Regions from separate parts of the Streptomyces sp. P13-3-3 genome, predicted to be linked through region 1. Evidence: riboswitches for the same ligand, from Rfam matches in the RefSeq annotation. Region 1 holds a riboswitch; each other region holds the start of a gene.
The links. A riboswitch is a leader RNA that binds a small molecule or an ion and turns the genes downstream of it on or off. The one in region 1 is predicted to bind cyclic di-AMP.
Positions count from the first base shown of each region.

Region 2: another riboswitch for cyclic di-AMP. It lies ahead of ACQZOG_RS17210 (transglycosylase SLT domain-containing protein); the one in region 1 lies ahead of ACQZOG_RS01370 (M23 family metallopeptidase).
Region 3: another riboswitch for cyclic di-AMP. It lies ahead of ACQZOG_RS13700 (M23 family metallopeptidase); the one in region 1 lies ahead of ACQZOG_RS01370 (M23 family metallopeptidase).
Region 4: another riboswitch for cyclic di-AMP. It lies ahead of ACQZOG_RS18180 (NlpC/P60 family protein); the one in region 1 lies ahead of ACQZOG_RS01370 (M23 family metallopeptidase).

Region 1 covers NZ_CP192228.1:280,329-287,974, reverse strand. The annotation lists gene ACQZOG_RS01375 (PrsW family intramembrane metalloprotease) at 1-823, shown strand, start outside; gene ACQZOG_RS01370 (M23 family metallopeptidase) at 927-1,946, opposite strand; cyclic di-AMP (ydaO/yuaA leader) riboswitch at 1,959-2,116, opposite strand; tRNA gene ACQZOG_RS01365 (tRNA-Met) at 2,443-2,516, opposite strand; gene ACQZOG_RS01360 (dihydrofolate reductase family protein) at 2,581-3,714, opposite strand; gene ACQZOG_RS01355 (response regulator) at 3,801-4,460, opposite strand; gene ACQZOG_RS01350 (HAMP domain-containing sensor histidine kinase) at 4,491-5,540, opposite strand; gene ACQZOG_RS01345 (DUF3040 domain-containing protein) at 5,932-6,222, shown strand; tRNA gene ACQZOG_RS01340 (tRNA-Lys) at 6,317-6,389, opposite strand; gene ACQZOG_RS01335 (DEAD/DEAH box helicase) at 6,543-7,646, opposite strand, start outside.
Region 2 covers NZ_CP192228.1:3,747,724-3,755,369, forward strand. The annotation lists gene recQ (DNA helicase RecQ) at 55-2,028, shown strand; gene ACQZOG_RS17195 (M56 family metallopeptidase) at 2,040-2,978, opposite strand; gene fahA (fumarylacetoacetase) at 3,135-4,349, opposite strand; gene ACQZOG_RS17205 (HAD family hydrolase) at 4,614-5,486, shown strand; gene ACQZOG_RS17210 (transglycosylase SLT domain-containing protein) at 5,450-5,926, opposite strand; cyclic di-AMP (ydaO/yuaA leader) riboswitch at 5,930-6,057, opposite strand; gene ACQZOG_RS17215 (polyprenyl synthetase family protein) at 6,626-7,636, shown strand.
Region 3 covers NZ_CP192228.1:3,007,883-3,015,528, forward strand. The annotation lists gene ACQZOG_RS13680 (aspartate aminotransferase family protein) at 1-1,240, shown strand, start outside; gene ACQZOG_RS13685 (helix-turn-helix domain-containing protein) at 1,318-1,941, shown strand; gene ACQZOG_RS13690 (DUF6126 family protein) at 1,938-2,066, shown strand; gene ACQZOG_RS13695 (tyrosine-protein phosphatase) at 2,101-2,898, opposite strand; cyclic di-AMP (ydaO/yuaA leader) riboswitch at 3,418-3,582, shown strand; gene ACQZOG_RS13700 (M23 family metallopeptidase) at 3,587-4,510, shown strand; gene ACQZOG_RS13705 (SGNH/GDSL hydrolase family protein) at 4,763-5,548, shown strand; gene ACQZOG_RS13710 (MBL fold metallo-hydrolase) at 5,964-7,154, shown strand; gene ACQZOG_RS13715 (DUF4241 domain-containing protein) at 7,235-7,646, shown strand, end outside.
Region 4 covers NZ_CP192228.1:3,948,199-3,955,844, forward strand. The annotation lists gene ACQZOG_RS18170 (C40 family peptidase) at 1-900, opposite strand, end outside; gene ACQZOG_RS18175 (hypothetical protein) at 1,264-1,617, shown strand; gene ACQZOG_RS18180 (NlpC/P60 family protein) at 1,722-2,888, opposite strand; cyclic di-AMP (ydaO/yuaA leader) riboswitch at 2,913-3,049, opposite strand; gene pcrA (DNA helicase PcrA) at 3,302-5,782, shown strand; gene ACQZOG_RS18190 (peptidoglycan DD-metalloendopeptidase family protein) at 5,837-7,480, opposite strand.

The DNA of each region.
Region 1 (7,646 bases):
GGCCGGGTTCACCGCGACCGGTTTCGCGTTCACCGAGAACGTCCTCTACCTGGGCAACGCCTTCGGCACCGACCAGCTCACCGGCGGCAGCGGCATCGCCTCGGTCACCGCGGCGACCTTCTTCGTGCGCGTCGTCATGTCGCCCTTCGCGCACCCCCTGTTCACCGTGCTCACCGGCATCGGGTTCGGCGCGGCCGCGCTGGCCGCCGACCGCCAGCGGGTGCGGCGCGTCCTCCTCCCCCTCGCCGGGCTGCTCCTCGCGATGGGCATGCACGCCCTGTGGAACGGCTCCGCCACGCTCGGCCAGTTCGGCTTCATCGCGGTGTACGGGGCGTTCATGGTCCCGACGTTCGGGCTGCTGACCTGGCTCGTGGTGTGGACGCGGCAGCGGGAGCTGCGGACCGTGCGCACGGAGCTGCCCGCGTACGCGGTGGCGGGCTGGCTGCGCCCGTCGGAGCCGTTCGCGCTGGGCTCGATGCGGGCGCGGCGCCTCGCCCGTAAGTTCGCCCGCGAGCACGGGGGCAGGCCGGCGGCGCGGGCGGTCTCCCAGTACGAGGTGTACGCGACGCAGCTGGCGTTCCTGCGGCACCGGGGCCGTGCGGGGAAGGCGGGGGCGGACTTCGTGACGCGGGAGCGGGAGCTGCTGCTGGAGCTGTGGCACCGGCGCCAGGCGGCCCGCCCGGCGCTGGAGCACGCGGCCCGCCTCACGGCGCCCCGGGTGCCGTACGGCGCGGGCTGGGCGTACGGGCCGGTCCCGGCGGTGTGGCCGCCGCAGGGGCAGCCGCCGTATCCGGCGTACGGGGAGAACCCCTACCGGCGCTGAGAAGGCCCCGGACACGCGGAACCGGCAGCCCTGACGTCGGGGGGTCGTCGTCGGGGCTGCCGGCGTTCACGGCGTCGGCAGCCGGGAGCCGGCCGCCGGTGGTTCAGATGCTGAGGCCCTTGCCGGCCAGCCAGGCCGCCGGGTCGACGCCGCCGGAGCCGGTGTGGACCTCGAGGTGGAGGTGGGCGCCGGTCACGTTGCCGGTCGCGCCGACGCGGCCGATCACGTCGCCGGTGGCGACCTTCTGGCCGACGCTGACGTTGATCGACGACTGGTGGGCGTACCAGACCTCGGTGCCGTCGTCGAGGGTGAGCACGGTCTTGTAGCCGTACGAGCCGTCCCAGCCGGCGGAGGTGATCGTGCCGGTGTGGACCGCCTTGATCAGGGTGCCGGTGGGCGCGGCGAAGTCGAGGCCGGTGTGGTAGCCGGAGGACCAGTAGGCGCCGGCCTGACCGAAGGTCGAGGTGATGGTGTACGAGGAGGTCGGCAGCGCGTACTGCTTGGCCAGCTCGGCGAGGCGCTCGGCCTCGGCCTTCTTCGCGGCCTCCTCCTCCGCCTTCTTCTTGGCGGCCTCGGCCTTCTCCTTGGCCTCCTTCTCCGCCTTGGCGGCGGCCTCGGCGGCCTCCTTCTCGGCGGCGGCGAGGGCGGCGGCCTCCGCCTTGCTCTGCGCCTGGCCCTGCTGCTGCTCGACCTGGGCCATGATGCGGGCGCGCAGCGCCTCGCCGGCGTCCGCGCCCTCCTCGGCGCCGGTGTCGGCGGCGGCCATCCTGCCGATGTCGCTGAGGGGGGTGCTGGATCCCTTGGGCGTTTCCTCGTCGGAGATGAGGGAACCCACGTGGGGAAGGTCGGGGATGGAGATGGAGACGGGCGGCTTGCCGGTCTGGGCGCTGGCCATGCCGCCGGCGCCGACGGCGGCTATGACGCCGACGCCGAGGACGGTGGAGCTGCGGGCGAGTCCGCCTCCGCGCTGCTTGGCGACGCGGTGCCGGCCACGCACGGGCCGCACGGACTCCGCGGTGGGGTTCCACTCCTCGAAGGGGCCCTCTTCGGCGCCGGGGGCGCCGTACGCGAAGGTGTCGTTCGGCTTGAACGGGGCCTCGGGGGCAGGCGGGTTGGACGCCACGTGGGCGCGCTCCTTTCCTTCCGTCTTCGCCTACCGGGTTAGCTGACGGGTTCGGAGCGGGAAGGTCTCCTACGCGCGTATACGAACCGTGCCTCCACGGCGGTATCCGCCCGATTCACCCCATGGTGGTGGTTCCCCGGTTCCCTTGCGGGATTCGGCGCGTGCGCACGGAGCCGCCTTCTGTGACGGCTGGGACGACCGCGCTGCGTTATCGAACGTTAATAGACGCGGGGGCCGGATTCCAAGCCGTTCCTCTTGATCGTTAACGATTTCCGCGTGGACTTAAGCGCCACGAGCGGGCGAAAACGGGCGAGTTGACTGCGCCTCGGACGACCGGCCGAACCTGACGGTTCGTCAGTTGTTATGCGCTGCGGCGCCGTTCGCTCACTGTGCGCGAAAGGCGAGGTGGAGGACGCGTGAAGGGGCGGGCAACGAGCGCCGTCATGGAAAGCACCGAGGGCCGGAACCCTTTCGGATTCCGGCCCTCGGCCTTCAGTAGCGGGGACAGGATTTGAACCTGCGACCTCTGGGTTATGAGCCCAGCGAGCTACCGAGCTGCTCCACCCCGCGTCGGTAAACACGAGTGTACGGCATCCACGGGGTTCGATGCACATCGCTTCCCCGGCGGGCGCGATCAGCCGCCCAGCAGGTGCGCGTTCGGCGCCTTCGCGCGCTGCTCGAACTCCGGCAGCACCAGCACCGTGGCGCCCCCGTCCGCCAGGACGGCGCTGCCGTCGGCGTCCGTCACGAAGGTGTCCGGCTCCCGCCAGGCCGTGACCACCCGGCGCACCCCCGCGTCCAGGATCAGCCGCGCGCAGGGTGCCGGACGGGACGCGCGGCGGGCGCACGGCTCCAGGCTGGAGTAGACGGTGGCGCCGGCCAGCCGCGGGTCGGCGGGGTCGGCCTTGGCGAGCGCGGCCTCCTCCGCGTGCACCACCGGGTCGTCGCCCTCCCGGGAGTGGCCCCGCGCCAGCTCGGTCCCGTCGGCGGCGACCACGACCGCGCCGACGCTGAACGCGGTCTCGGAGGGCGGGCACTGTCCGGCCAGGTCGCAGGCGAGGGCGAGCCAGTGACGGTCAGCGGCGGACGGCAGCGCGCCGGTGCCGGGCGCGGTGGGTTCGTAGCGCGTCAGGACGACGTCGCCGACGGGCCGGGTCTCCACCAGGCGCAGCCGCCCGCCCTGGTAGGAGCCGGGGCCGAACAGGCGGGGGGCGTCCGGGTCGCCGACGAACAGCGGGGCGAGGACGAGCTGGAGCTCGTCGGCGAGGCCTTCGGTCGTCAGCTGGGTGTGGATCCGCCCGCCGCCCTCCACCATCAGCCGCCGCACCCCGCGCACGTCGTGCAGGTGCTCCAGCAGCGGCCGCCACTCCACGGTGTCGCCGAGCGGCACCACGTCGGCGGCGATGCCCAGGGCTCGGGCGCGTTCGGCACCCTTGCCGGTGGTGTAGAGGACCTTCTCGCCGCCGGTGTGCCAGAAGCGGGCCGCAGGGTCCAGGTCCCCGGAGCCGCTCACCGTGACCTTCAGCGGGTACTCGGGCAGGCCGTCGGCGACCCGGGCGGCGCGCCGCTCGGGCGAGTTGACCAGCAGCCGGGGGTTGTCGGCGCGGATCGTGCCCGCGCCGACCAGGATGGCGTCCACCGACGCCCGGACCTCGTCGACCCGGTCGAAGTCGGCCGGGCTCGACAGCAGCAGCCGCTCCGGGCCGGTGTCGTCCAGGTAGCCGTCGAGGGAGACGGCGGCGGACAGCAGGACGTACGGGTACGGCATCGGCGGGCTCTCCCGGGTGCGGGCGGCGGCGGGACCGCTGCGCGGTCCGGCTCCAGTCTGGCAACCCGTGCCGCCGGGGGCAGAGGTCAGGGCTCGATCAGGCCGACCCGGATGGCGTACCGGGTGAGCTCAAGGCGGTCCCTCAGGCCCAGCTTGGCGAGCAGGTTGGCGCGGTGCCGCTCCACCGTCTTGGGGCTGATCACCAGCATGTCCGCGATCTGCTGCGAGGTGTGGCCCTCGGCGACGAGCTTGAGGATCTGCTCCTCGCGGTCCGTGATGGCCTTCGCGGGCAGGGAGCGGCCCTCCCGCGCGAGGTCGAGGTAATTGTGGATGAGCGCGTTGACCGCCCCCGGGTAGAGGAAGGGCTCGCCCCGCATGGTGGCGTGACAGGCCTCCACGAGGTCGCGGTCGGCGACCGACTTGAGGACGTAGCCGGAAGCTCCGGCGGCCAGCGCCTCGAAGAAGAACTGCTCGTTGTCGTACATGGTCAGCACGAGGATCCGGGTCTCCGGCAGGGTGCGGGAGAGCTCACGGGCCGCCTGCAGGCCGGTCAGGCGCGGCATGGCGATGTCGAGGATGGCCAGGTCGGGGCGGTGCTCCCGGGCCAGTTCGAGGGCTTCGGCGCCGTCGGCGGCCTCCGCCACCACGGTCAGGTCCGGTTCGCCGTCCAGGATGAGACGGACCCCTCGGCGGACCAGCGCGTGGTCGTCGGCGAGGAGGATGCGGGTGGGGGAGGCGTCTGTCATGGTTCGGCGTTTCCGGTCGGGGGGCGTCGGTCACGGGGGCGGCGCGTGCGCGGGCGCGGAGCGGCGCACGACGGCCGGGATGGTCGAGGGAACGGACTTCCGCTCGGGTCGTACGGGGACGAGGACGTGCGCGGGGAAACGCGCGGGCACGGGCACGGCGAGCCGCAGCTCGGTGCCGCCGCCGTCCGCCCGGGGCTCCACGGTCAGCTCGGCGCCCACCAGCAGCGCCCGCTCCCGCATGCCGCGGATGCCGGCTCCCTCGTCGGCTCCGGCGATGCCGCGGCCGTCGTCGCGGACCCGCAGCTCGACCCCGCCCGGCGTGCGGCGCAACGCCAGCTCGGCACGGCGCGCCCCCGCGTGCCGCACGACGTTGGTGAGGCCCTCCTGGGCGACCCGGTAGAGCACCAGCTCCGACTCCCGGTCCAGCTCGGGCAGGTCGGGATCGAGGCAGTGCTGGACGGTCAGCCCGGGCCCGCCGAACTCGGTGGCGAGCGCCTTCAGCGCGCTGGCCAGGCCCAGCTCGTCCAGCACGCCGGGGCGCAGCCGGCGGGCGATCCGCCGGATCTCCTCCAGGGAGGCGCGGGTGGTCTCCTGCACCTGGCGCAGCTCGTCGCCGAGCTCGGCGGGGGCGTGGTCGGCGGCCCGCTTGAGCTGGAGCAGCACGGCGGTCAGCGACTGGCCGACCTCGTCGTGCAGCTCACGGGCGATACGGCGGCGCTCCGCCTCCTGCGCGGACAGGGCCCGCGCGCTGCTGGTGGCCCGCTCGTCCTCCAGCCGGTCCAGCATCGTGTTGTACGTGGTGATCAGCTCGGCGATCTCCCCGCGCCCGTCGACCGCGGTCCGGTGCCCCGGGCGGAGCAGGTCCGTGGTGTTCATGGCGCGGGTGAGGCGCTGCAGCGGCGCGAGTCCGACGCGCAGCAGCAGCGCGTTGGCCACGAGCATGGCGGCCAGGCCCACGGTGAGCACCGCGGCCTCGGTGAGCAGCACCGGCGTGGACACGGTGACGGGTCCGAGGAGCAGGGCGGTGGCGACGATCAGCACGACGGCGTTCAGCAGGAAGATGCGCCAGAACAGAGGCACCCGGTTCCGCCTCCTCGCCGTCGTATGCTCAAGGCCCCGACGGCCCGCGGCCGGGGGCGCGGCGCGGGCCGTCACCGTCCAGCCTCCGCCCATGACCGGGCGGGCGCCATCGGTGACAGTCCCCATTTTCCCGGCGTGTGCGGACCCCTGCCCACGCTCGTGTGCGTGCCGGTCCCCCCTGGAGTTGGGGGGCGCGACGGATGGCTCGGGCCGTGCGCCCCGGGAGACGCTGGAGGCACCGTACCGGGCGGGTGACGACCTCGGCAGACGGGCAAACTCCTGGATATCGGCCCGAGTTCACGGCATGCCGGCGGTTCGCGCACGTCCCGGTGTCCGGAGCGACGGCCGTCGACGGTGTGACCGGACGGCCACCCCCTGGGAAGGAGGAGCCGTGCCCCAGTCCGACGACGACCGCCTGGTCGATCTCGCGGCCCGACTCGAGCACGAGGACCCCCGTTTCGCCCGTTCCCTCGCTGCCGGCCGCCCGACCCGCCCGCGCGAGTACCGGCGGACCAGCGCCTGGTGGGTGCTGATCGCGGGGCTGGGCATGCTGGTCGCGGGCATCGTCGTGCCCGACGGGCTGCTGATCGCGGCCGGCCTGGTGACCAGCGGTATCGGCGTGCAGCTCATCGACCCCTACGAGCGGCCGGGCGACGACGTCCGGCGCCCGTCCCCGCGCTGAGCCGCCCCTTCCGGAGAACACGAACGGCGCTCGTACCGGCCTGGCCGGTGCGAGCGCCGTTCGCCGCGTCGGGGGGTTCCCCTCCGGCGGGAGGTAGGCCCTGTGGGACTCGAACCCACAACCAATGGATTAAAAGTCCACTGCTCTGCCAATTGAGCTAAGGGCCCTTGGCGATGTTGCCTCCCCGAGCATAGCCGGACGTGGCCGGGGAGCCGATCGGGTATCGGCAGGCGCGTGGCGGCCGGAGGGGGCACACATGCGCGAGGGCCCGCGCGACGGGTGTCGCGCGGGCCCTCGGCGGTCGGTCCGGTGAGGCGGTGTCAGCCGTTGCGCTTCCAGCGCGGCTTGTCCTCGCGGCGCTGGAACGAGCCGCCGCCGCGGTGGTCGTCACGACGGCCGTAGGGGCGGTCGTGGCCGCCGGAGCGGAAGCCCGGGCGGTCGCCCTGACGGTCGCGGTTGAACGGGCGGTCGCTGCCCCGGTGGCCGGGACGGTCGTCACGGCGGAAGCCGCCGCGGTCGCCGCCGTCACGGCGCTCGAAGGAACGGCCACCGCGGTCGCCGCGGTCGTCACGGCGGTCGAAGGAACGGCCGCCACGGTCGTCACGGCGGTCGTCGCGACGGAAGCCGCCACGGTCACCACGGTCACGGTTGAAGCCGCCACGGTCACCACGGTCGTCACGGCGGAACCCGCCGCGGTCGCCGCGGTCGTCACGGCGCTCGAAGGAACGGCCGCCACGGTCGTCACGGCGGTCGTCGCGACGGAAGCCGCCACGGTCACCACGGTCACGGTTGAAGCCGCCACGGTCACCACGGTCGTCACGGCGGAACCCACCACGGTCACCGCGGTCCCCACGGTCGTCGCGGCGGAAGTTGCCACGGTCACCGCGGTCGCCCCGGTCGTCCCGGCGGAAGCCGCCGCGGTCGTCCCGGTCGTCACGCCGCTCACGCCGCTCGTACGGGGCCGAGGCCGCCGGGCGCTCGGTCCGCTCGACGTCCCGCGCGGTCGGCTGCTCCGGCAGCGTCACCTCGGCCTCGGCCACCACGGCGGCCGCCTCGGCGATCACGGCCTGCGGGTCCTCGCCCCGCTCACGCGCGGAGCGGGCCAGCAGCCGGTCGGCCTCCTCACGCAGCTCGGTGGCGCGGCGCTGGGCACGCTCCAGCTCCTTGGTGAGCTGGGCGACCTCGCGCTCGGCCTGCTGCGCGGCGTTGCCGGCCGACTCGGCCTGCACCTCGGTCATGGACCGGGCGCCGGTGATCTCGGCGACCTCCGGGTCGAAGGCCGCGCCGCCCTGGATGATGTGGCGTGTGGCGTCGACGCCCGCGTCTTCCATCAGGCGGAAGATCTGGCGCCGCTGGTGCGGCAGCGACAGGGAGACGACCGTGCCGGTGCGGCCGGCGCGCGCGGTGCGGCCGGCGCGGTGCAG
Region 2 (7,646 bases), 3.5 Mb from region 1:
CCGGACGCCTATGGTGGACGCAGTGGCCGAGGTACGGCCGCGGGGGACGGGACGATGCACGGGACGGACGGTGTCGCCGGGATGGCAGTGACGGACAGTGAGGCGCTGGCTGCGCTGCACCGGGTCTTCGGCTACGAGACCTTCCGCGGCGAGCAGGAAGCCGTCGTCGACCATGTGATCGCCGGCGGCGACGCGGTCGTGCTCATGCCGACCGGCGGCGGCAAGTCGCTCTGCTACCAGATCCCGGCCCTGGTCCGGCCCGGCACGGGCGTGGTCGTCTCCCCGCTGATCGCACTCATGCAGGACCAGGTCGACGCCCTTCGGGCGCTCGGCGTGCGGGCCGGCTTCATGAACTCCACGCAGGACTTCGACGAGCGGCGGACGGTCGAGGCGGAGTTCCTCGCCGGCGAGCTCGACCTGCTGTACCTGGCGCCGGAGCGGCTGCGCCTGGACAGCAGCCTGGACCTCCTCTCGCGCGGCAAGATCTCCGTGTTCGCCATCGACGAGGCGCACTGCGTCTCCCAGTGGGGACACGACTTCCGGCCCGACTACCTCACCCTCTCCGTGCTGGGGGAGCGGTGGCCGGACGTGCCCCGCATCGCCCTCACCGCGACCGCCACGGACGCCACGCACCGGGAGATCACCGAGCGGCTGGGCATGCCGGACGCCCGGCACTTCGTGGCCAGCTTCGACCGGCCCAACATCCAGTACCGCATCGTGCCGAAGGCCGACCCGCGCAAGCAGCTCCTCGCCTTCCTGCGCGAGGAGCACGCGGGGGACGCGGGCATCGTGTACTGCCTCTCGCGCAACTCGGTGGAGAGGACCGCCGAGTTCCTGACGAAGAACGGCGTCGAGGCCGTGCCGTACCACGCGGGGCTCGACGCGGGGACGCGCCAGGCGCACCAGGCGCGGTTCCTGCGCGAGGAAGGCCTGGTCGTGGTGGCGACCATCGCCTTCGGCATGGGCATCGACAAGCCGGACGTCCGCTTCGTCGCCCACCTCGACCTGCCCAAGTCGGTCGAGGGCTACTACCAGGAGACGGGCCGCGCCGGCCGCGACGGCCTGCCGTCCACGGCGTGGATGGCGTACGGGCTCAACGACGTCATCCAGCAGCGCAAGCTGATCCAGTCCGGCGAGGGCGACGAGGCGTTCCGGCGGCGGGCGGGCCGGCACCTGGACGCGATGCTCGCCCTGTGCGAGAGCGTGCGCTGCCGCCGCGGCCAGCTCCTCGCCTACTTCGGCCAGGAGCCGTCCGGGGAGAACTGCGGCAACTGCGACACCTGCCTCGCCCCGCCGGAGACCTGGGACGGCACGGTGGCGGCGCAGAAGGTGCTGTCCACGGTGGTGCGCCTCCAGCGGGAGCGCGGGCAGAAGTTCGGCGCGGTGCAGATCGTGGACATCCTGCTGGGCCGCCGCACCGCCAAGGTGATCCAGTTCGACCACGACCAGCTGTCCGTGTTCGGCATCGGCGAGGAGCTGAGCGAGGCCCAGTGGCGCGGCGTCATCCGCCAGTTGCTGGCGCAGGGCCTGCTGGCGGTCGAGGGCGACTACGGCACGCTGGTGCTCACCGAGGCCAGCGGGTCCGTGCTGCGGCGCGAGCGGGAGGTGCCGCTGCGCAAGGAGCCCGAGAAGCCGGCGTCGGCCAAGGGCGCGGGCAGCCGGGGCGAGCGCAAGGCCAAGGCCGCCGCGGCCGAGCTGCCCGAGCCGCTCCAGCCGGCGTTCGAGGCGCTCCGCGCCTGGCGCGCCGAGACGGCCAGGGAACAGGGCGTCCCGGCGTACGTGATCTTCCACGACGCCACGCTGCGGGAGATCGTCACGGTGTGGCCCACCTCGGTGGAGCAGCTCGGCGGGATCAGCGGCGTGGGCGAGAAGAAGCGGGCGACGTACGGGGAGGGGGTCGTGGAGGTGCTGGCCGGGCTGTCGGCACCGGGTTCCGCAGCGGCACCGGCCGCCGCCGCGCCCGACGCGTCGGCCGAGCTCCCGGCGCCCGAGGACGACTGGCCCGACGAGGAACCCGACTGGACCTGAGCCCGCACGGCTTACGGCAGCGCCGTCAGCCCCGGTGCGAACGTGATCAGCAGGGGGACCAGCGGCACCAGCGACGCCACCGCGGTCGTCAGGGCGCGGTGGCGGCGGCCCAGCCGCGGAGGCGGCTCCAGGAGGCGGTCCACGCGCTCGCCGAGCAGCCGGTGGCTCGAGGAGCAGGACAGCACGCCCCGGTGCTGGTTCAGCTCGATCAGCGCCAGCGCGGTGGTCAGGTGCCCGCAGCGGCGGGAGGCCGTGTCGTCGGCGGCCAGCTCCACCAGCCGGTGCGTCTGCTCGCAGAAGTGGGCGAACAGCGGGACGCGCGGGAAGCCCGCCGCCAGCGCCGCCGACAGATGCAGCAGCCAGTCGTGGCGGGCCCGGGCGTGACCGCGCTCGTGCGTGAGGACCGCGTCGAGCTGGTGGTCCGTGAGCCGCTGCAGCGCACCGGTCGTGACGATCAGCTGGGGCGGGCTGCCCGGCATCCACCAGGCGTCCGGGTACTCCTCCTCCAGCACCAGCAGCGGCCCCCGCCCCTCGGGGAGCCCCGCCGGAAGGTCGGGCGCGCGGTCCCGCAGGTGCGCGCGGGCGCCGGCGCGACGGCGGCGGGCCTCGACCAGCTCGCGGGCGAGCATCGCGGTGGTCCAGGCGGCGCCCCCGGCCAGCAGCACGGTGAGAACGGTCGTCCACGGCGAGGCGTGCGACAGGTCGTAGGCGGCGGTCACGGCGGGCGGCGCCGGCGCGAACAGCTGCGCGCGGACGGTGCCGAAGACGGCGGCGGCGCCCAGCGCCAGGGCGGTCAGACAGCACAGCAGCACGGTGGCCACCAGGCACTGCCACACCCACAGGGCGACGACCGGCTCCCGTTCCGGCCACTTCGCCCGGGTCAGCAGGCGGGGGACGGGCAGGGCGGCGGTCACGGCGACCACGCTCAGCAGGAGCAGGCAGTACGTCATGCCACGGGCTCCGGATCCTGTCGGAAGAAGCGGCTCGGGACGTGCGGTGGTGCGGGCCGCGCGGCGTGGAGAACGACGCACCGCCCGACGCCAAGTATGACGGCGAAGGGCGGTGCGAGTCAGCGTGGTTGTACGCCTCGGCAAGGGCCGGAGGGGTCAGGACGCGGGGACCACCCGTCCCGTCACCTCGCCGAGGCCCACCCGCGCCCCGTCCGGACCCGGCGCCCAGGCGGACAGTGTCACCACGTCGCCGTCCTCCAGGAACGTCCGCTTGCCGTCGGGGAGTTCGAGCGGGTCGCGGCCGTTCCAGGTCAGCTCCAGCAGGGAGCCGCGCTCCCGCTCGGTGGGCCCGCTGACCGTGCCGGAGCCGTAGAGGTCGCCGGTGCGCAGGGAGGCGCCGTTCACCGTCATGTGGGCGAGCTGCTGGGCGGCCGTCCAGTACATGGTGGAGAAGGGGCACTCGGAGACGTCGTGGCCGTTGATCGTCACGGTGATGCGCAGGTCGTAGCCGCCGGGCTCCTCGCCGGAGTCGTCCAGGTAGGGCAGCAGGTCGTGGGTGCGCGCGGGCGGGGCGACGCGGGCCTCGTCCAGGGCGTCCAGCGGGGTGATCCACGCCGACACCGAGGTGGCGAAGGACTTGCCGAGGAACGGGCCGAGGGGCACGTACTCCCAGGCCTGGATGTCGCGGGCGGACCAGTCGTTGAGCAGGCACAGGCCGAAGACGTGGTCGCGGTAGGCGCTCAGCGGGACGGTCCTGCCCTGCTCGGAGGGGACGCCGACGACGAAGCCGACCTCGGCCTCGATGTCCAGCCGCACGGACGGGCCGAAGACCGGGGCGGGGTCGGCGGGCGCCTTGCGCTGTCCGGAGGGGCGCACGACGTCGGTGCCGGACACCACGACGGTGCCGGAGCGGCCGTGGTAACCGATCGGCAGGTGCTTCCAGTTGGGGGTGAGGGAGTCCTCGGCGTCGGGGCGGAAGATCTGCCCGACGTTCCGCGCGTGGTTCTCCGAGGCGTAGAAGTCGACGTAGTCCGCGACCTCGAACGGCAGATGGAGGGTCACCTCGGACAGCGGGTGGAGGAACGGCTCGACGGTCTCCCGGTGCGCCGGGACCGTCACCCACGCGGTGAGCGCGCGGCGCACGTCCGACCAGGCCGTGCGGCCCGCCGCCAGCAGCGGGTTGAGGGTGGGGCGGGCGAGCAGGGAGGCGTAGGGGGAGCCCAGGGCGTGCGCCGCCGCGCCGGCGTCGAGGACGTGGTCGCCCAGCCGGACGCCCACGGTGCGCTCCGCCGAGCCGGGGAGCGAGAAGACGCCGTACGGCAGGTTGTGCGGGCCGAAGGGGTCGCCCTCGGGGACATCGAAGGGGGGCATCGGGTGCTGCCTCGCTTTCGTGTGCGCGGGTGGGCCACGTGTCCGTGGCCGTGCCACACGTTACGGGGTCGCGTCCCGATGGGCCCCTGTTATCAGGGACGACTCCCGGAGCCGGGGGCCCGTGGAGCGCACCGTGTTCCGGTCAAAAGGGAAAACAGGTCTCAACCGGTCGCGTATCGGCGGCACAAGAAGGCAAAACGCACCCAATGCGCGGGCATACGGGCGCGGTGAATCGGACGGTCCTCTTGTCCGTATTCTCTGATCATGGCCGCACCCACCGATTGTTCTCTCATCGCCACCGACCTGGACGGGACGCTGCTGCGCGGTGACGACACCCTCTCCGACCGCTCCCTCGCCGCCCTCGCCCGGGCGGAGCGGGCCGGTGTCCGGCACCTCGTGGTGACCGGCCGGCCGGCCCCCAGAGTGCGGTCGCTGCTCGACGACCTCGGCTGCACGGGGCTCGCGGTGTGCGGACAGGGCGCGCAGGTCTACGACGCCGCCGCGCGGCGGATGCTGTGGTCGGTCCGGCTGGACCGGGAGCTGGCGGAGACCGCGCTCGGCAAGATCGAGGCCGAGGTGGGGGAGGTGTACGCCGCGGTCGACCAGGACGGGGTCGACGGGCTGACGCTGATCGAGCCGGGCTACCGGATGCCGCACCCGAAGCTGCCGTCGGTGCGGGTGGAGCGGCGGGACGACCTGTGGGAGCGGCCGATCAGCAAGGTGCTGCTGCGCCACCCGGAGCTGTCGGACGACGCGCTGGCGGCGGCGGCCCGGTCGGTGGTCGGCTCGCTGGCCACGGTCACCATGTCGGGGCCGGGCACGGTGGAGCTCCAGCCGTGCGGGGTCACCAAGGCGACCGGTCTCGCGCTGGCCGCCGAGCACCTGGGGCTGCGCCCCGAGGACACGGTCGCCTTCGGGGACATGCCGAACGACGTCCCCATGTTCCGGTGGGCGGGCCACGGCGTCGCCATGGCCAACGCGCACCCCGAGCTGAAGGCGGTGGCCGACGAGGTCACCCTGTCGAACGAGGACGACGGCGTGGCCGTCGTCCTCGAGCGACTGTTCGGGCAGACGGCCGCTCTCGGCCGTCAGAGGTCGGCTCAGTACGCGCCGAAGACGTTGTCGATCGAGCCGTAGCGGTCGGCGGCGTAGTTGCAGGCCGCGGCGATGTTGGCGACCGGGTCGAACGGGTCGAAGGCGGTGCCGGGCACGTGGTACGCCTGGAAGGTCGGGTCGATGACCTGGAGCAGGCCCTTCGACGGGGTGCCCTTCACGGCGTTGGAGTCCCACAGGTTGATGGCGGCCGGGTTGCCGGACGACTCCCGCATGATGTTGCGGTGGATGGAGTCGTAGGAGCCGGGGATGCCGTTCTGCGCCATGACGTCCATCGCCTCGCGGATCCAGCCGTCGAGGTTGTCCGGGTACGCGGTCGTGGAGGCGGCGGCCGTGGCCTGGGCCGAGGGGGCCGCGGAGGCGCTGGTGGCGCCGAACAGCGGCAGCGCGACCACGGCGACGCCGGTGCCGGCGACGGCGAGGGAGCGGACGAGGCGGCGGCGCGACGAAGCGATGACGGGCATGTCTGGGTTCCTCTCCTACGCCTGCGAGGTGAGCTGTCGGGTTCGGGCGGGAGAGTGCCCGGCCGTGCCCCTGCGGGCATGGCTTCACCCCGAGCCGTCCCGGCGCGTGTCCGGTACGGCGACTTACCTGGGTCCCCCGCTCCTGCCGTGCGTGAGTTGGTCGTCGGGTGTGATGCGGGTGGCGGCAGGACTCGGCGTCCACCCGGCAGGCCCGGAACGTATGCGAGAGCACATGTCGGGAACAAGTGCGACGATCACGCCACACCCCGTTTGATCTTGGAATGGGTGGTTTTGCGTGCTTGATCCTTTGCGATCGCCAAGCGTCAACTCCGTTGTGTGGAGCGGGATGACGGACGTGTGCGAGGGTGTCCCGGAGGCCGTCCGGCGCGTGACTCACCTCACGGGACGGTGACCGTGAGCGCATTTGTGGCCAAGGGGAATTAGCCCACCAATGACGGCAAATCGGACTCAGGGGTGGTGCAGGATGGTGCGCGGGTCACTGTGTCCGGGAAGCCGAGGTATGTCCGTTGTTATCAGCCGATCAAAAACACTCCGCTTCTGATCCCGTATCGCCCTGCTTGTGACCCCGGGCCCTGGCGGTGATCGAAACCTGACCGGATACGCTGACTCGAGTGGTGGCAGCGACCTATCGACAAACCGTGTAACCGCCAGCAGACACCAGCAGACAGGAGACCCCTCGTGACCGTCGTCGGGCCGTTCGGGCTGAGCGTGCGGGACCAGGCTCTGGAAGCCGATGTCCAGGCCGGATTGACGGCTGTCGAGGAAGGGCTGCTCGAAGCCACCAAGAGCGAGGTGCCGTTCATCACGGAGGCCGCCCAGCACCTGGTGCGGGCCGGCGGCAAGCGGTTCCGTCCGCTGCTCGTCATGCTCGCCGCCCGGTTCGGCGACCCCTACGCGCCCGGCATCGTGCCGTCGGCCGTCGTGGTGGAGCTCACCCACCTGGCCACGCTGTACCACGACGACGTGATGGACGAGGCCGAGGTGCGGCGCGGGGTCGCGAGCGCGAACGCCCGCTGGGGCAACTCGGTCGCCGTGCTCACCGGCGACTTCCTCTTCGCCCGCGCCTCCCACATCCTGGCCGACCTCGGCCCGGAGGCCGTGCGGGTGCAGGCCGAGGCGTTCGAGCGGCTGGTCACCGGCCAGATCCTGGAGACCGCGGGCCCGCAGGACGGCCGCGACCCGGTCGACCACTACCTGGACGTGCTCGGCGGCAAGACCGGCTCCCTCGTCGCCGTCTCCTGCCGGTTCGGCGCGATGATGTCCGGCGCCGACGAGACCGTCGTCGACGTCCTCACCCAGTACGGCGAGCGCCTCGGTGTCGCCTTCCAGCTCGCCGACGACGTCCTCGACGTCGCCTCCGACTCCCACGAGTCCGGCAAGACCCCCGGCACCGACCTGCGCGAGGGCATCGCCACCCTCCCCGTGCTGCGCCTGCGCGAGCGTGCGGCCCGGCTCGGGCTCGCCGAGGACCTCGCCCTGTGCGAGCTGCTCGACTCCGACCTCACCGACGACGCCCGGCACGCCGAGGCGCTGCGCCTGCTGCGCGCCCACCCCGCGCTCGGCCAGGCCCGCCGGGACACCGTGCGCTACGCCGAGGAGGCGCGCGCCGCCCTCGCGCCGCTGCCCGAAGGGCCCGCCAAGTCGGCGCTCGTCGAGCTGTGCGACGCCGTGGTGCACCGGGCCGGCTGACCCGCCCCCG
Region 3 (7,646 bases), 2.7 Mb from region 1:
CGCCCACTTCTGGGACGCCGAAGGGAACGACCACCTGGACATGCTCGCCGGGTTCGGGGTGATGGGGCTCGGCCGCCACCACCCCGTGGTCCGCAAGGCGCTGCACGACGTCCTGGACCTGTCGCTCGCCGACCTCACCCGCTTCGACTGCCAGCCGCTGCCGGGCCTGCTCGCCGAACGGCTCCTCGTCCACAGCCCGCACCTGGACCGGGTGTTCTTCGGCAACAGCGGCACGGAGGCCGTGGAGGGCGCCCTGAAGTTCGCCCGCTACGCCACCGGCCGGCCCAGGGTGCTCTACTGCGACCACGCCTTCCACGGGCTGACCACCGGCGCCCTGTCCGTCAACGGCGAGCCCGGCTTCCGGGACGGGTTCGCCCCGCTGCTGCCCGACACGGCCGTGCCGCTCGGCGACCTCGACGCGCTGGAGCGGGAGCTGCGCAAGGGCGACGTGGCCGCGCTGATCGTGGAGCCGATCCAGGGCAAGGGCGTCCACGAGGCCCCGCCCGGCTATCTGCGGGCCGCGCAGGACCTGCTGCACCGGCACAAGGCGCTGCTGATCGCCGACGAGGTGCAGACCGGGCTCGGCCGCACCGGTGACTTCTACGCCTACCAGCACGAGGAGGGCGTGGAGCCGGACCTGGTGTGCGTGGCCAAGGCGCTGTCCGGCGGGTACGTGCCGGTCGGGGCCACGCTCGGCAAGGAGTGGATCTTCAGGAAGGTCTTCTCGTCGATGGACCGTGTGCTGGTGCACTCCGCCAGCTTCGGCGCCAACGCGCAGGCCATGGCGGCGGGCCTCGCGGTCCTGTCGGTCATGGAGGACGAACAGATCGTGGCGCACGTGCGCAGGGTCGGGGACCTGCTGCGGACCCGGCTGGCCGCCCTGACCGACCGGTACGAGCTGCTCGCCGACGTCCGCGGCCGGGGCCTGATGATCGGCATCGAGTTCGGGCGGCCCCGCTCGCTGAAACTGCGCTCGCGCTGGGCCATGCTCCAGGCGGCCCGCAAGGGGCTGTTCGCTCAGATGGTGGTGGTCCCGCTGCTCCAGCGGCACCGTATCCTCACGCAGGTGTCAGGGGACCACCTCGAGGTGATCAAGCTGATCCCCCCGCTGATCGTCGACGAGGGGGACGTGGACCGGTTCGTGGACGCCTTCACCGCGGTGATGGACGACGCCCACGAGGGCGGGCTCATCTGGGACTTCGGCCGGACCCTGGTGAAGCAGGCGGTCGCCAACCGCTGACCGCGACGAGCACGACGGGCTTTGCCTCTGAGGCAAGAAAATTGCCCCAAAGGCAAAGTCCGGTGCTTAATGGAGGCATGAGCTCCTCCGAGACCGAGCCGCGGGACGAGCCTGTCGGGGCCCTCCCCGCGGTCGCTCCTCAGCTGCGTGCCCTGCGCCGGCGGGCCTCCCTGACGCTGGAGGCCGCCGCACGGCAGGCGGGCCTGTCACCCGCCCACCTCTCCCGGCTGGAGACCGGACAGCGCCAGCCCTCGCTGCCGATGCTGCTCTCCCTCGCGCGGATCTACGGTACGACCGTCTCCGAGCTGCTCGGGGAGTCGGCCGTCGAGCGTGACGCCGTGGTGCGCGCCGCCGACATGGAACCCACCGAGGCCGGCGGCTGGACCTACTGGCAGGCCGGGGCCGCCGGGCGCGGCATGCAGGCCCTGCGGGTCCACGTGCCGCACGGCTCCCAGGGCGACATCGTGCGCGTCCACCCCGGCGAGGAGTGGCTGTACGTCCTCAAGGGGCGGCTGCGGCTGCGCCTCGGGGACACCCTCCACCGGCTGTCCCCGGGCGACAGCGCCCACTTCGACTCGCTCACCCCGCACCGCATCGCCGCGCAGGACCCCGACGGGGTCGAGCTGCTGTTCGTGCACACCCTGCTGCAGAGTCCCACGGCCGCCCTGTGCCTGGGCCCGACCCATGGAGAGACACCGTGACCGGCAAGGACATGGAGGAGAAGTTCCCGAGGGCCCTCTGGGTCAGGCTGTTCGTCTACGTCGTGGTCGGGCACCTCTTCGCGGCCTTCATCTACTTCCTCTTCGAGATCGCGCCGAAGAAGTAGCGGCCACGGGGCGAGGCGCGCACGGGGGCGGGTGTCAGTCGAGCAGGCGCTCGCGCAGCCGCTCCCGGTGGGCCGGGGTGAGCCCGAGCCCCTGTTCCAGGTAGGCGTCCACGCCGCCCCAGGTCTCCTCGACCGTGTCGAAGGCGGCCGCCAGATACTCCGCGCGCGCGTCGAAGAGCGGGCTGAGCAGCTCCATGACCTCGGGGGAGTAGGCGTCGGGGGAGCTGCCGCTGCGCCGCACCTTGTAGCGGCGGTGCTTGGCGTTGGACTTCAGGTAGTCCTCGACGATCGCGTCGCACTCCACACCCACGGCGAGCAGGGTCACCGCCACCGAGAGGCCCGCGCGGTCCTTGCCGGCCGCGCAGTGCATCAGCGCGGGGACGCTGTCCTCGGCGAGCGCGCGCAGCACCTGGGAGTGCTCGGGGGTCCGCTCCTTGATGATCGTGCGGTACGAGGTGATCATGCGGTCCGCGCCCTGGCCGTCGGCGAGGATCGCGCGCAGCTGGTCCAGGTCGCCGTCGCGCACCATCTTCCAGAACTCCGCGCCGTCGGCCGGGTCGCTCAGCGGCAGGTTGACGTTGCGCACGCCCGGCAGTGCCACGTCCGGGCCCTCCAGCTTCTGGTCGGCCGCGTTGCGGAAGTCGAACACGGTGTGCAGACCGAGCGAGGCGAGGAAGGCGGCGTCCTCCGCGGTGGCGTGGGCGAGGTGACCGCTGCGGAACAGCACCCCGTGCCGCACCCGCCGGCCGTCCACCGTGGGCAGCCCGCCCACGTCGCGGAAGTTGCGCACCCCGGTCAGCTGGGGCTCGGTCGACGGGATCTCCTGCGTCACGGACGGCTCCTCCCACTTCGCGCCGTCGCCGCGGCTCGTCGACGGGCACCACTCGACGATACGACATGGCTGCCAGGGGCAACGAGGTGTCGGCCGCCCTTGTGACGTTGGATTATGTCGCTTTCTGTTTGTTTCTGAGGCGGGATTCCGGAGCTCGTCCCGTCAAGATCAGGATGTCGCGATTGCGTCGACTGTCCTGCCCGACTTCATGATGAATGGGCGATCTGTCCGAATAAGACACTTGGGGATAACGTGCCCCGATAGCAAGGGATTTGAGGATGGAGTGCGTGAGCATCGTCATACCGGTGACCCTGTGCTGTCGCCATGCTCACGTAATTCCCCACCGTGACAAGGGAATTCACCTGCGGCTCACTCGTGGGATCGACGCACGGTGACGTCATTTCCGCCTTTCGATCACGGAAAAAGAGGGTTCGTGGGAACCCGCGCTTGTTTCGCCGCGTCGAGGTCGCTTACGTTCCCAACCGATCCGGACGGACGCCTAATCCTGCCGCCGCCCGGAGCCCGCACACACTGACCCGACGTACGGCAGGAGCGGGGGACCCACAGGTACAACTGCCTGTTCCGGGCCCCGGAAACAGGCTTGGGGTTAAGCCGCGCAGCAACGCGGCCGGACATCTCCAGTCCGCACCCGACAGCTCACCTCGTAGGCGCCGGAGAGGAATTCGTCATGCCCGCGAAGGGTAAGCACCGCCGTACCAAGGCCCAGCGTTTCACCCGCTCCATCGCCGTCGCCGGAACCGGTGGCGCCGCTCTCGCCCTGCCGCTCCTCGGCGCCACCGGCGCGCACGCCGCGACGCCGCAGTCCGCCCCCGAGACGTCGGTCCGGTCGCTCTCCGTCACCGGCCAGCAGGCCAAGGCCGAGAAGGGCGACGAGGCCCGCACGTACACCGTGAAGGCCGGCGACTACCTCGCCAAGATCGCCGAGGCCGAGCACGTCGACGGTGGCTGGAAGCAGCTCTACGCGGACAACCGCGAGGCCGTCGGTGACGACCCGTCGCTCATCCACCCGGGTCTGAAGCTCTCCATCGACGGCAAGGCCGCCAAGAGCGCCCCGAAGCAGTCCACTTCGCCGCAGGCCGCCGAGCCCGCCGCGCCCAAGGCGGAGAAGCCGGCCGAGAAGCCCGCGCAGAAGGCCGCCGAGGAGTCCTCCTCCGACGAGGCGTCCACGCAGACCGCCCCCGCCTCCGGCTTCACCTCCCCGGTGTCCGGCGGCAGCGTCGGCACCGCCTACAAGGTGGCCGGCAGCATGTGGTCCAGCGGCTACCACACCGGTGCCGACTTCGTCGTCCCGACCGGCACCCCCCTGAAGGCCGTCGGCGCCGGCACCGTCGTCTCCGCCGGCTGGGGCGGCGCGTACGGCAACCAGGTCGTCATCCAGCTGAACGACGGCCACTACGCCCAGTACGCCCACCTGTCCTCCCTGTCCGTCTCCGCGGGCCAGACGGTGAGCGCCGGCCAGCAGGTCGGTCTCTCCGGTGCGACCGGCAACGTGACCGGCCCGCACCTGCACTTCGAGATCCGCACCAGCCCGGACTACGGCTCGGACGTGGACCCGATCTCGTACCTCCGCGGCAAGGGCGTCTCCCTCTGACACCCGGAGCTCCGGCTCCCGAGCGGCACCCTTCCTGACACGCGCGCCGAAGGCCGACCCCGATCCACGGGGCCGGCCTTCGGTGTGTCCGGGCCCGTGCCGGGCGCGGGGCCGTACCTATTCCTGGCTTGGCCAAACCTTGAAGTGGCTTATCTCACCGCGCGTCAACCCCCGCCTACGGTCGCGTAGGTCACATCCGAAGGTGAATCATGTCCGGCTGTGGCAGACGATTCGAAGAGTGACAAGGCAACAGTGATCGGGTCGTACGTGGCGGTGGGGGACAGCTTCACCGAGGGCGTCGGCGACCCCGGGCCCGACGGGGCGTTCGTCGGCTGGGCCGACCGGCTCGCCGTTCTGCTCGCGGACCGCAGGCCCGAGGGCGACTTCCGGTACGTCAACCTCGCCGTACGCGGCAAGCTGCTGGACCAGATCGTGGCCGACCAGGTCCCCCGGGCCGTCGAACTCGCCCCGGACCTGGTCTCCTTCTGCGCGGGCGGCAACGACATCCTGCGCCCGGGCACCGACCCGGACGAGGTGGCCGAACGGTTCGAGAAGGCGATCGCCCAGCTCGCGGCGGCCTGCGGCACGGTTCTGGTGACGACCGGGTTCGACACCCGGGGCGTCCCGCTGCTCAAGCATCTGCGGGGCAAGATCGCCACGTACAACGGGCACGTGAGGGCGGTCGCCGACCGGTACGGCTGCCCGGTGCTCGACCTGTGGTCGCTGCGCAGCGTGCAGGACCGCAGGGCGTGGGACGCCGACCGGCTGCACCTCTCGCCCGAGGGACACACCCGCGTCGCACTGCGCGCGGGTCTCGCCCTCGGTCTGGAGGTGCCCGCCGATCCGGAGCAGCCGTGGCCGCCGCTTCCGCCGCGCGGCACGCTAGAGATCCGGCGGGACGACGTCCACTGGGCCCGCGAGTACCTCGTCCCGTGGATCGGGCGCCGCCTCCGCGGGGAGTCCTCGGGCGACCACGTCACGGCAAAGGGGACGCTGTCCCCGGCGGACATCCGCTCGCGGATCGCGAAGGTGGCGTGAGGCGCGGTCCGCGGGGCGCGCGGTCCGCTGGGCGCCCGGGGCGCGGGGTGGCTGGGCCGGCGGGGCGTGTGCGGGCCGGTTTGTGGCTGGTCGCGCAGTTCCCCGCGCCCCTGAGGGGGCGTGGTGCTCGCGTGTCTTGAAGGCCACGTGAAGCTGCGTGCCTCGGGGGCGTGTGCGGGCCGGTTTGTGGCTGGTGGCGCAGTTCCTCGCGCCCCTGAGGGGGCCGCGGTGCTCGCGTGTCTTGAGGGCGCGGGGCTGATGACGCCCTGAGGGGGCGCGGGGAACTGCGCGTCGGGGGTTCGGGGGCGGAGCCCCCGTGGCGGGAGGGCGGGGCGGGGGCTGTTTCCACAACCACCCCGGCCGTAGGCGCCACCGCACATAATGGAAACTCCGATCGATTCCATCTGGAGGTACCGTGGCCGCTTCTTCCGCCCCCCGGACGGGGCTCGGCGCCCTGCGGCCCCCGGCCTTCGGCGCGGAGCCGGCCGGTGAGCGTCTGGCCCGGATCCACAGGTCCCCGCACTTCGCGAACGGCGTGTTCCAGAACCCGGGCGGACCGGCCCGTGTGCGCCCCTCCGGTTCGGGACGGGACATGGCCAAGCAGTTCCTCGACAAGGACTCCCGCTCCCGCCGCGCCCCCCGGGGCACGATCCCGGTACATCCCACCACCCTCGCCGACCTGAACCGCCCGCCCGCGACCGGGCTCCGCCTGACGTGGATGGGCCACTCCAGCGTGCTCGCGGAGATCGACGGACAGCGGGTGCTGTTCGACCCCGTGTGGGGCGAGCGCTGCTCGCCGTTCCCCTTCGCGGGCCCGAAGCGGCTGCACCCCGTGCCGCTGCCGCTGGCCGCGCTCGGCCCGGTGGACGTCGTGGTGATCTCCCACGACCACTACGACCACCTGGACATGCCGACGATCAAGGAACTGGCCGGCACGGACACCGTGTTCGCCGTGCCCCTCGGCGTAGGCGCCCACCTGGAGCGCTGGGGCGTTCCCGCGGAGCGGCTGCGCGAGCTGGACTGGCAGGAGTCGACGCGGGTCGGCGGCCTCACCCTGACCGCGACACCGGCCCGTCACTTCTGCGGCCGGGGCCTGCGCAACACCCAGCACACCCTGTGGGCCTCCTGGGTGGTCGCCGGCGAGCGGCACCGGATCTACCACAGCGGCGACACCGGCTACTTCGAGGGCTTCCGCGACATCGGCGCCGCCCACGGCCCGTTCGACGCGACGATGATCCAGGTCGGCGCCTACTCCGAATTCTGGCCGGACATCCACATGACGCCCGAGGAAGGCGTCCGTTCGCACCTCGACCTCCAGGGCGGCGACCCGGGCGGCGTCCTGATGCCGATCCACTGGGGCACCTTCAACCTCGCCCCGCACGCGTGGGCGGAGCCGGGGGAGTGGATGACGGACGCCGCGGGGGCCGTGGGCCAGGCCGTCGCCTTCCCCCGTCCCGGCGCGCCCTTCGAGCCGGGCGGGGAACTGCCCACCGAGCCCTGGTGGCGTCCGCTCACCCGGCCCGTCCCGCGCGTGTGGAACACCGGCGGCCCGTCGCGGAGCGAGGAGACCCCCAGCGGCGACCTCGACCTCGCGGGCGACCGCTGACCCGTCGAGCGGGGACGAGCAGGGCGACGCCCCACGGCACGGGCCTGATGTCACACCCCGTTGCCAGACTGTCGGCTGTGATGATCGACAGTCTTGACGTCTCGTACGGCGACATGTGGGGCTCCCATGAGGGGCCGACCCACCCTGACCCGATACCGAGCGCGCTCGCCTCCCGCCGACATGCCGCCGGGATGCCGTACGCGGTGCTGCTCTCCTCGCGGGAGCGACCGCTGGCCATGGTCGAGCGATGGCCGCGCGGGATGTGGCGCGTATACCTGTTCGACGACGCGTTCCGCCGCGCGCAGATGATCGATTTCAAGCCGTACGGCACGGGGATGCTGCTGGCTCACCGGAACACCCGGTTGACCGAGGGCGACCAGGAGACCACGGCCGTCGAGGTCCTCTCCTGCCCCGCGCCGAAGTTCGGCGACTGGCAGGTGTTCGCTCCGTTCCTCGCCCAGCAGGGCCACGAGCCCGCCCCGACCGTGGTCC
Region 4 (7,646 bases), 3.7 Mb from region 1:
CAGGTCGCCGGGGAGCAGTTCGGAGCGGGAGACCCGTCGTCCCGCGTCGATCTGCGCGTACGTGGTGCGCGGCAGGGAGACGCCCGCGGAGCGGTAGGCGGCCAGCACGAGGCCCGAGCAGTCGAAGGCGTCCGGGCCGGTCGCGCCCCACACGTACGGGCTGCCGAGCTTCCGGTGCGCGTACGCGACGGCCTGCGCGGCGCGCGCGTTCGGCGCCTGTGACAGGGCGGCGTCCCGGGCCGTACCGCCGGCCGAGCGGGCGGCGCGGTCGGAGCCGCCGGTGATCCGGGCGCGTTCCTCGGGTGACATCCGGGCCAGCGCCTGGCGGGCGGCGGACAGCTTCTCGGTGATCGTCCGCTTGTGGCGCCCGAGTTCGGCCCGGCGGGTGGTGAGCGTCTTCACCTCGACGCGGGCCGCGCCCCGCAGCTTCTCGATCTCCCGGAGCTGGGCGCGCACCCGGCCCAGTTCGGCGTGGTGGCGGCTCCCGGCGCGTTCGGTGAGGGCAGCGCCGTCGAGGTAGGCGTCGGGGTCGTCGGACAGCATCAGACGCAGGGCGGGGTCGAGGCCCCCGTCGCGGTACTGCGCCGCCGCGACCGTCCCCAGGGCCTCGCGGGCCTTGTTCAGCCGCGCCTGGGCGCGGGCCGTCTCGTCCTGGAGGTCGCGCAGCCGCTCCCGCGCCGAATCCGCCTTCTCCTCGGCACCGTTGTACTTCTCGGTGGCGACCTCGGCCTCGCGGTACAGGCGGTCCACCTCGGCGCCCGCCGGAGCCGGCCGAGGAGCCGCGTGGGCCGCTCCGCCCGAACCGGCCGTCGTGGCCGCTCCCGCCAGGACGAGGGTGACGGCCGCACGGGCCGTGGTGCCGCCCACCGGGCGCTGCCGTGACCTGCGGTGCGCTGCCACCCTCGAAGCCGTCCTTCCCGTCGACGCCCGCCGGGGCCGGACGACGGTCCGGCGGTCCGGCGGCGGGGTGACAGGGGAGCCGTCCGCCGCCGGAGCCTTTCCTCGGCGGTGGTGTCCGGCCGCCGCTCCTGACCGAGCGGCGATGCGGAGCCGGTCACCTGGGGCAGGACGCTAGGCCCGGCCGCGCGGCGCGGGATACGGGTTGTGCGGAACTGTCGTCCCCGGAGCATCGGATGACCGTAAGTGACCGTTGAGCCGTGCAGGGCGCTTCGTTCTCACTCAGGGTGATGACCGATGTGGTGAAGGCGGGAAAGACGAGGGCGGCGGAATGCTAGGGGATACCCCTGGCTAGGCTCCGGCCTCATGGACGTACTCCTCCACATCTTCGTCGGTCTGCACATCATCGGCATCGCGTCGCTGCTCGGCGGCTTCCTCACCCAGATGAAGGCGATGGGCGCGGGCACCGCCCGCTTCGTCCCCGCGATGCTGCACGGCGCGCTGACGATGCTGGTCACCGGCGTCGCCCTCGTGGGTCTCAACGAGGCCCAGGATTACTCCGTCGACCACGTCAAGATCGGCGTGAAGCTGGCGCTGCTGATCGTGATCCTCGGCCTGGTCTACGTGAAGCGGGACGAGGAGAAGGTGGACAAGGGCGTCTTCGGCCTGGTCGGCCTGCTGACCGTGGCCAACATCTTCATCGCGGTCCTCTGGACCTGAGCCCCTCGTCCCGGAACACCGGGCGCCGCCGTGGACACGGAAACCGCCGACCGAGCCGTCACCGGCCCGGTCGGCGGTTTCGTTTCCGCGCGTCGAGAGGCCCGTCAGGCCGGGCGGACGATGCTGTGGATCGCGGAGTCGCCGTCGTAGTAGATCGACTCCTCGCGGACGTACGTGCCCGGCTTCGGGGCGTGGATCATCATGCCGTTGCCGATGTAGATGCCCACGTGGGTGACGTCGTCGTAGAAGAAGACCAGGTCACCGGGTTGCGCCTGGGACACCGGGACGGTGGTGCCCGCGTTCACCTGGTCGTACGTGGTGCGCGGGAGGGAGACGCCGGCGGCCTTCCAGGCGGCCTGGGTCAGCCCCGAGCAGTCGTAGGAGCCGGGTCCGGTCGCGCCCCAGACGTACGGCTTGCCGATCTGCGCGCGGGCGAAGGCGAGGGCCTTCTCCGCCTTGGTGCCGTACGACGAGTCGGCCGGCGGGGTCTCGGCCGAGCCGGTGGACCCGGAGCCCTCCGAGGTGCCGCCGCCCTGCTGCGCGGCCTCCTCGCGAGCCTGCTCCTGCTCCGCCTGCTGCCGGGCCAGCTCCGCGGCCTTGCGGGCGGCCTCCTCCTGCTTGCGCTTCTCGATCGCGGCGAGCCGCGCCTTCTCCTCCGCGGTCAGCTTCGACAGCAGTTCGCGCGCGTCGGCGAGCTTCTTCTGGACGGTGGCCTTGGCCGTCTTCAGGTCGCCCTGCGTCTCGGTGAGCGTGCGGAGGCTCTCGGTGGCCTCCTGCCGCTTCTTCATCGTCTCGGTCTGCTGGGTGACGTAGTCGTCCACCGCCGCCTTCTGGCGGCCGGTCATCCGGTCCAGCACCTGACGCTGGTCGAAGATGTCCTGCGGGGTCTCCGCGAGCAGGAACGTCGCGGTGTCCGGCATGCCCGCGCCGGTGCGGTACTGGGCGGCGGCGTAGGAGCCCAGCTCCGAGCGCGCGTCGTTCAGCTTCTGTGTGCGCTTCGCCACGTCGTCGAGGAGGGTGTCGACGCGCTTGCGCTGCTTGGTGGTCTTCTCCTTGGCCGCGTTGTACTTCTCGGTCGCCGACTCGGCCTGGCGGTAGAGGTCGCCGACCTTCTTCTCCACCTCCTCCAGGCTCGGCCGGTCCCCTCCGGGGGAGGCGTTGGCCGTCTGGGAGAGCAGGGCCACAGAGGTGAGCGCGGCCGTGGCGAGGGCCGGGGTGCGTATGCCTGCCACGCGCGTGCCGGGGGTGCGCGACTTGCGGTGCGACGCCAAGGGAGGCGACTCCTTCCGGTGCTCCGCCTACCGGGTTAGCTGTCGGGTTCGGGCGGGTGGAAGGGTTGCCCTACGGCCTCTCCGAAGAGTGGGCCGATTCACCCCAAGTCTCGGTGGGTCCCCGGCTCCGGCTGCCCTGGCGGACAGTGACGGACTCGGCGGGGGCCGCGCGGCCCGGCGAGGTTCGCCGGCAGGGGACGAGCGGCCCGGACGGCACGGTAGCCAACTGGTGTGGCCCTTGTGAAGGTTGATGGGTGATATGCCCGATACATTTTCGTGACCTTCTTGTGGATGTCACGCACGGTGAGGCGCTGGCCGTGGAGGGTGCCCGCCGCGGCGCCCCGGGGAGGGGCCGGGGGATGTTTCCGGGGCGGGCCCGGGTTGTCGGTGGAGCGCCCTAGACTCGGAGAGCGATGAGCAGCCTCTTTGACGACAGCTTCCTGGCGGACCTCCAGGCCCAGCGCGGCCCGGCGGACGAGCCCCCGCCGCCGCCCGAGGACGAGCACGCCCCGGAGCCCCTGCCGGACGACCTGTTCGGCGGGAAGTTCGACGTGCCCCCGGAGCGGGACTCCTACTACCGGGACGGCGCCCCGCGCCCGGTGATCGACTCCGCCGCGCTGCTCGAGGGGCTGAACGACAACCAGCGCGCCGCGGTCGTGCACTCCGGCTCCCCGCTGCTCATCGTCGCCGGAGCCGGGTCCGGCAAGACCCGTGTGCTCACCCACCGCATCGCCCACCTGCTCGCCGAGCGGGGCGTCCACCCGGGCCAGATCCTCGCGATCACCTTCACCAACAAGGCCGCGGGCGAGATGAAGGAGCGCGTCGAGCAGCTCGTCGGCCCCCGGGCGAACGCGATGTGGGTGATGACCTTCCACAGCGCGTGCGTCCGCATCCTGCGCCGCGAGTCCAAGAAGCTCGGCTTCACGTCGTCCTTCTCGATCTACGACGCCGCCGACTCCAAGCGTCTGATGGCCCTGGTCTGCCGTGACCTGGACCTCGACCCCAAGCGCTTCCCGCCGAAGTCCTTCAGCACCAAGATCAGCAACCTGAAGAACGAGCTGATCGACGAGGAGGACTTCGCCGCCCAGGCCACCGACGGCTTCGAGAAGACCCTCGCCCAGGCCTACGCGCTCTACCAGTCCCGCCTGCGCGAGGCGAACGCGCTGGACTTCGACGACCTGATCATGACGACGGTCAACCTGCTCCGCGCCTTCCCCGACGTCGCCGAGCACTACCGCCGCCGCTTCCGGCACGTCCTGGTCGACGAGTACCAGGACACCAACCACGCCCAGTACGCCCTGGTGCGCGAGCTGGTCGGGGGCGCCTCCGAGCACCCCGTCGACGTCCCGCCGGAGGCCGAGGTGCCGCCCGCCGAGCTGTGCGTGGTGGGCGACGCCGACCAGTCCATCTACGCCTTCCGCGGCGCGACCATCCGCAACATCCTCCAGTTCGAGGAGGACTACCCGGACGCGACGACCATCCTGCTGGAGCAGAACTACCGCTCCACGCAGACGATCCTGTCCGCCGCCAACGCCGTCATCGAGCGCAACGAGTCCCGCCGCCCGAAGAACCTGTGGACCAACGCGGGCGAGGGCGCCCGCATCACGGGGTACGTCGCGGACACCGAGCACGACGAGGCGCAGTTCGTCGCCGACGAGATAGACCGCCTCACGGACGCGGGCGAGGCCAAGGCCGGCGACGTCGCCGTCTTCTACCGCACCAACGCCCAGTCCCGTGTCTTCGAGGAGATCTTCATCCGCGTCGGCCTGCCCTACAAGGTCGTCGGCGGCGTGCGCTTCTACGAGCGCAAGGAGGTCCGGGACGTCCTGGCCTACCTGCGGGTGCTGGCCAACCCGGAGGACTCGGTGCCGCTGCGCCGCATCCTCAACGTCCCCAAGCGCGGCATCGGCGACCGCGCCGAGGCCATGATCGACGCGCTCGCCCAGCGGGAGAAGATCAGCTTCCCGCAGGCGCTGCGCCGCGTCGACGAGGCGTACGGCATGGCCGCCCGGTCGGCGAACGCCGTCAAGCGGTTCAACACGCTGATGGAGGACCTCCGCACGGTCGTCGAGTCGGGCGCCGGACCGGCGACGGTGCTGGAGGCCATCCTCGAACGCACCGGCTACCTCGCCGAGTTGCAGGCCTCCACCGACCCGCAGGACGAGACCCGCATCGAGAACCTCCAGGAACTCGCGGCCGTCGCCCTGGAGTTCGAGCAGGAGCGCGGCGAGGGCGAGACGGGCACGCTGGCCGACTTCCTCGAGCAGGTCGCGCTGGTCGCCGACTCCGACCAGATCCCCGACGAGGAGGACGGCGACGGCGTCATCACGCTGATGACCCTGCACACCGCCAAGGGCCTGGAGTTCCCGGTCGTCTTCCTCACCGGCATGGAGGACGGCGTCTTCCCGCACATGCGCGCCCTCGGCCAGACCAAGGAGCTGGAGGAGGAGCGCCGCCTGGCCTACGTCGGCATCACGCGGGCCCGCGAGCGGCTCTACCTCACCCGGTCGGTGATGCGCAGCGCCTGGGGCCAGCCGTCGTACAACCCGCCGTCGCGTTTCCTGGAGGAGATCCCGGCCACGCACCTGGACTGGAAGCGGACCGGGGCGAGCGGCCCCGTGGCCAACGGCCCGGTGTCCGGGGTGGCCGCGTCGCTGTCGTCCTCCCGCTCCCGCTCGTCCGCGTCGGGCGCCTCCGGCTTCGCCACCCGGCGCACCTCGGAGAAGCCCGTGGTGTCGCTGGCCGTCGGGGACCGGGTCACGCACGACCAGTTCGGTCTGGGCACGGTCGTCGCGGTGAAGGGCACGGGGGCGAACGCCGAGGCGACGATCGACTTCGGCGACGAGAAGCCCAAGCGCCTGCTGCTGCGGTACGCGCCGGTGGAGAAGCTCTAGCCGACCGGGCGGTGGCACGTCGCGGGGCCGGAGTCCGCTCCGGCCCGGCAGGCCCTACGTCGGTTCGATGCCGTGGCTGCGGAACCAGGCGAGCGGGTCGATCGACGAGCCGCCGCCGGGGCGGACCTCGAAGTGCAGGTGCGGGCCGGTCGAGTTGCCGGAGTTCCCGGAGAACGCGACCTGGTCGCCGGCCTTGACGGTCGCGCCGGAGGGCACCTGGTAGCTGGAGAGGTGGCAGTACCAGGTCTCCGTGCCGTCCTTCGCCGTCACGATCAGCATGTTGCCGTAGGCGGAGTTGTACTGCGTGCGCACCGTGCCGTCGGTCGCCGCCAGCACGGGCGTGCCGTACGAGACGGGGAAGTCGATGCCGGTGTGGAGGGACATCCAGTTGATGCCGGACTGGCCGTAGTAGGCGCTGAGTCCGTGCTGCGCCACCGGGAGCGCGAACTTCGGGCGGAGCCGCTCCTTGCGGGCCGCCTCCTCGGCCGCCCGCTTGCGCTCGAGCTCCTGCTGGGCCTTGAGGTCGATGCGGCCCTGGGCGCGGCTGGCCCGGTCGGCGAAGTCGTCGGCGCCGGCGGCGACACCCTCGAGCTGGGTGTCCAGCTTGACGTTGACGGCGGACGGCTGGACGGGCTGGGCGTCCGCGGCGGTCGTCCGCGCCTCCTGGCCGCCCTCCTCGGACAGGTCGCCCACCGAGGCGGCGGCGATGCCGGCGACCCCCATCACGCACGCCGAGGGCACGGCCACGGTCAGCAGCGCGGAGCGCTTGGGCGGGGTGCGGCGGCGTGAGCGGGACCCGGAGCGTGAGGCGGCGCGCGGTGCGGGGGCGACCTCCTCCTGCTCGTCGAGGAGGGAGACGGCGGGGAGTTCGCCGGTGTCGGCCGGTTCACCGGCCCCGGGTTCGTCCGGACCGGGCTCGCCGCGGTAGTCGTCCTCCGCGTACGGCTGGTCGGGCGCGCCCTGGTCGTAGGACTCCTGCGCGAAGTCCTCGTGCGCCGCGAGGTTCTCCTGCTCGTACGGCTCTCCGCCGTACTGCGCGTCCGGTGCGGGCGTCGCACCGCCGTCGGAGTTCCACTGGGTGGCGTCGTAGACGCCGCTGTCGAAGGTCTGCGTGCCCCAGTCCCACTGCTGGGTCGGGTCCGCGGGCTGCTCGGCCTGGTCGGGCTGGAGCCACGCGTTCGCGTCCCACTGGCCGGTCTCCGGGGATCCGCCCTGCTGGGGGATCACCGCCATCGGCTGCTGCCCGGTGGTCCAGGCGGTCGCGTCGTGGCCGCCGGTGTCGTACGCGGCCTGCTGGAAGGCGTAGGCGTCGTAGTGCCCGGTGTCCTGCGCGCCGGCCGTCCACTGGCCCGTGGTCCAGGCGGCCTGCGCGGGGTCCTCGCCCGGCATGCTCCCGAAGAGGGGGTCGGCGGCGAAGGTGCCGGCGGTGTGCTCACCGGTGCCGTAGTAGGTGGCGTCGTAGCCGGCGTAGGAGGTGACGTCCCCGTACGGGACCTCCTGGCTGCCGTACGACGCGTAGGGCGCCGAGGCGGCATCGGAGGCCGGAGCCGGGGTCATGGTCCCCGACGGGTGACGGTCGTTCACCAACTTCTCTTTCGCCTCGACAACAGGGGCTGCCAGAGCAGTGCGGCGACTGTACCCGGCGGTATGCGGGCGCGACAATCTTCCACAGGTTTCGCGCCCGCAGGAAACGGGCATTCGGTCGGGTTTCGGTGGCCGGTGGGCGCGGTCTTGGCTCTACGTTCGACTTGTGTTCGAAATTGGGACGCATGGGCGTCGACAAGTCGGCCGTCGCTGACCGTTGTTGTTCGCTTCTGGACGCGGAAGATCGCTCCGTGGGAGGGAGAGGCGCGGGCGTGTCGTG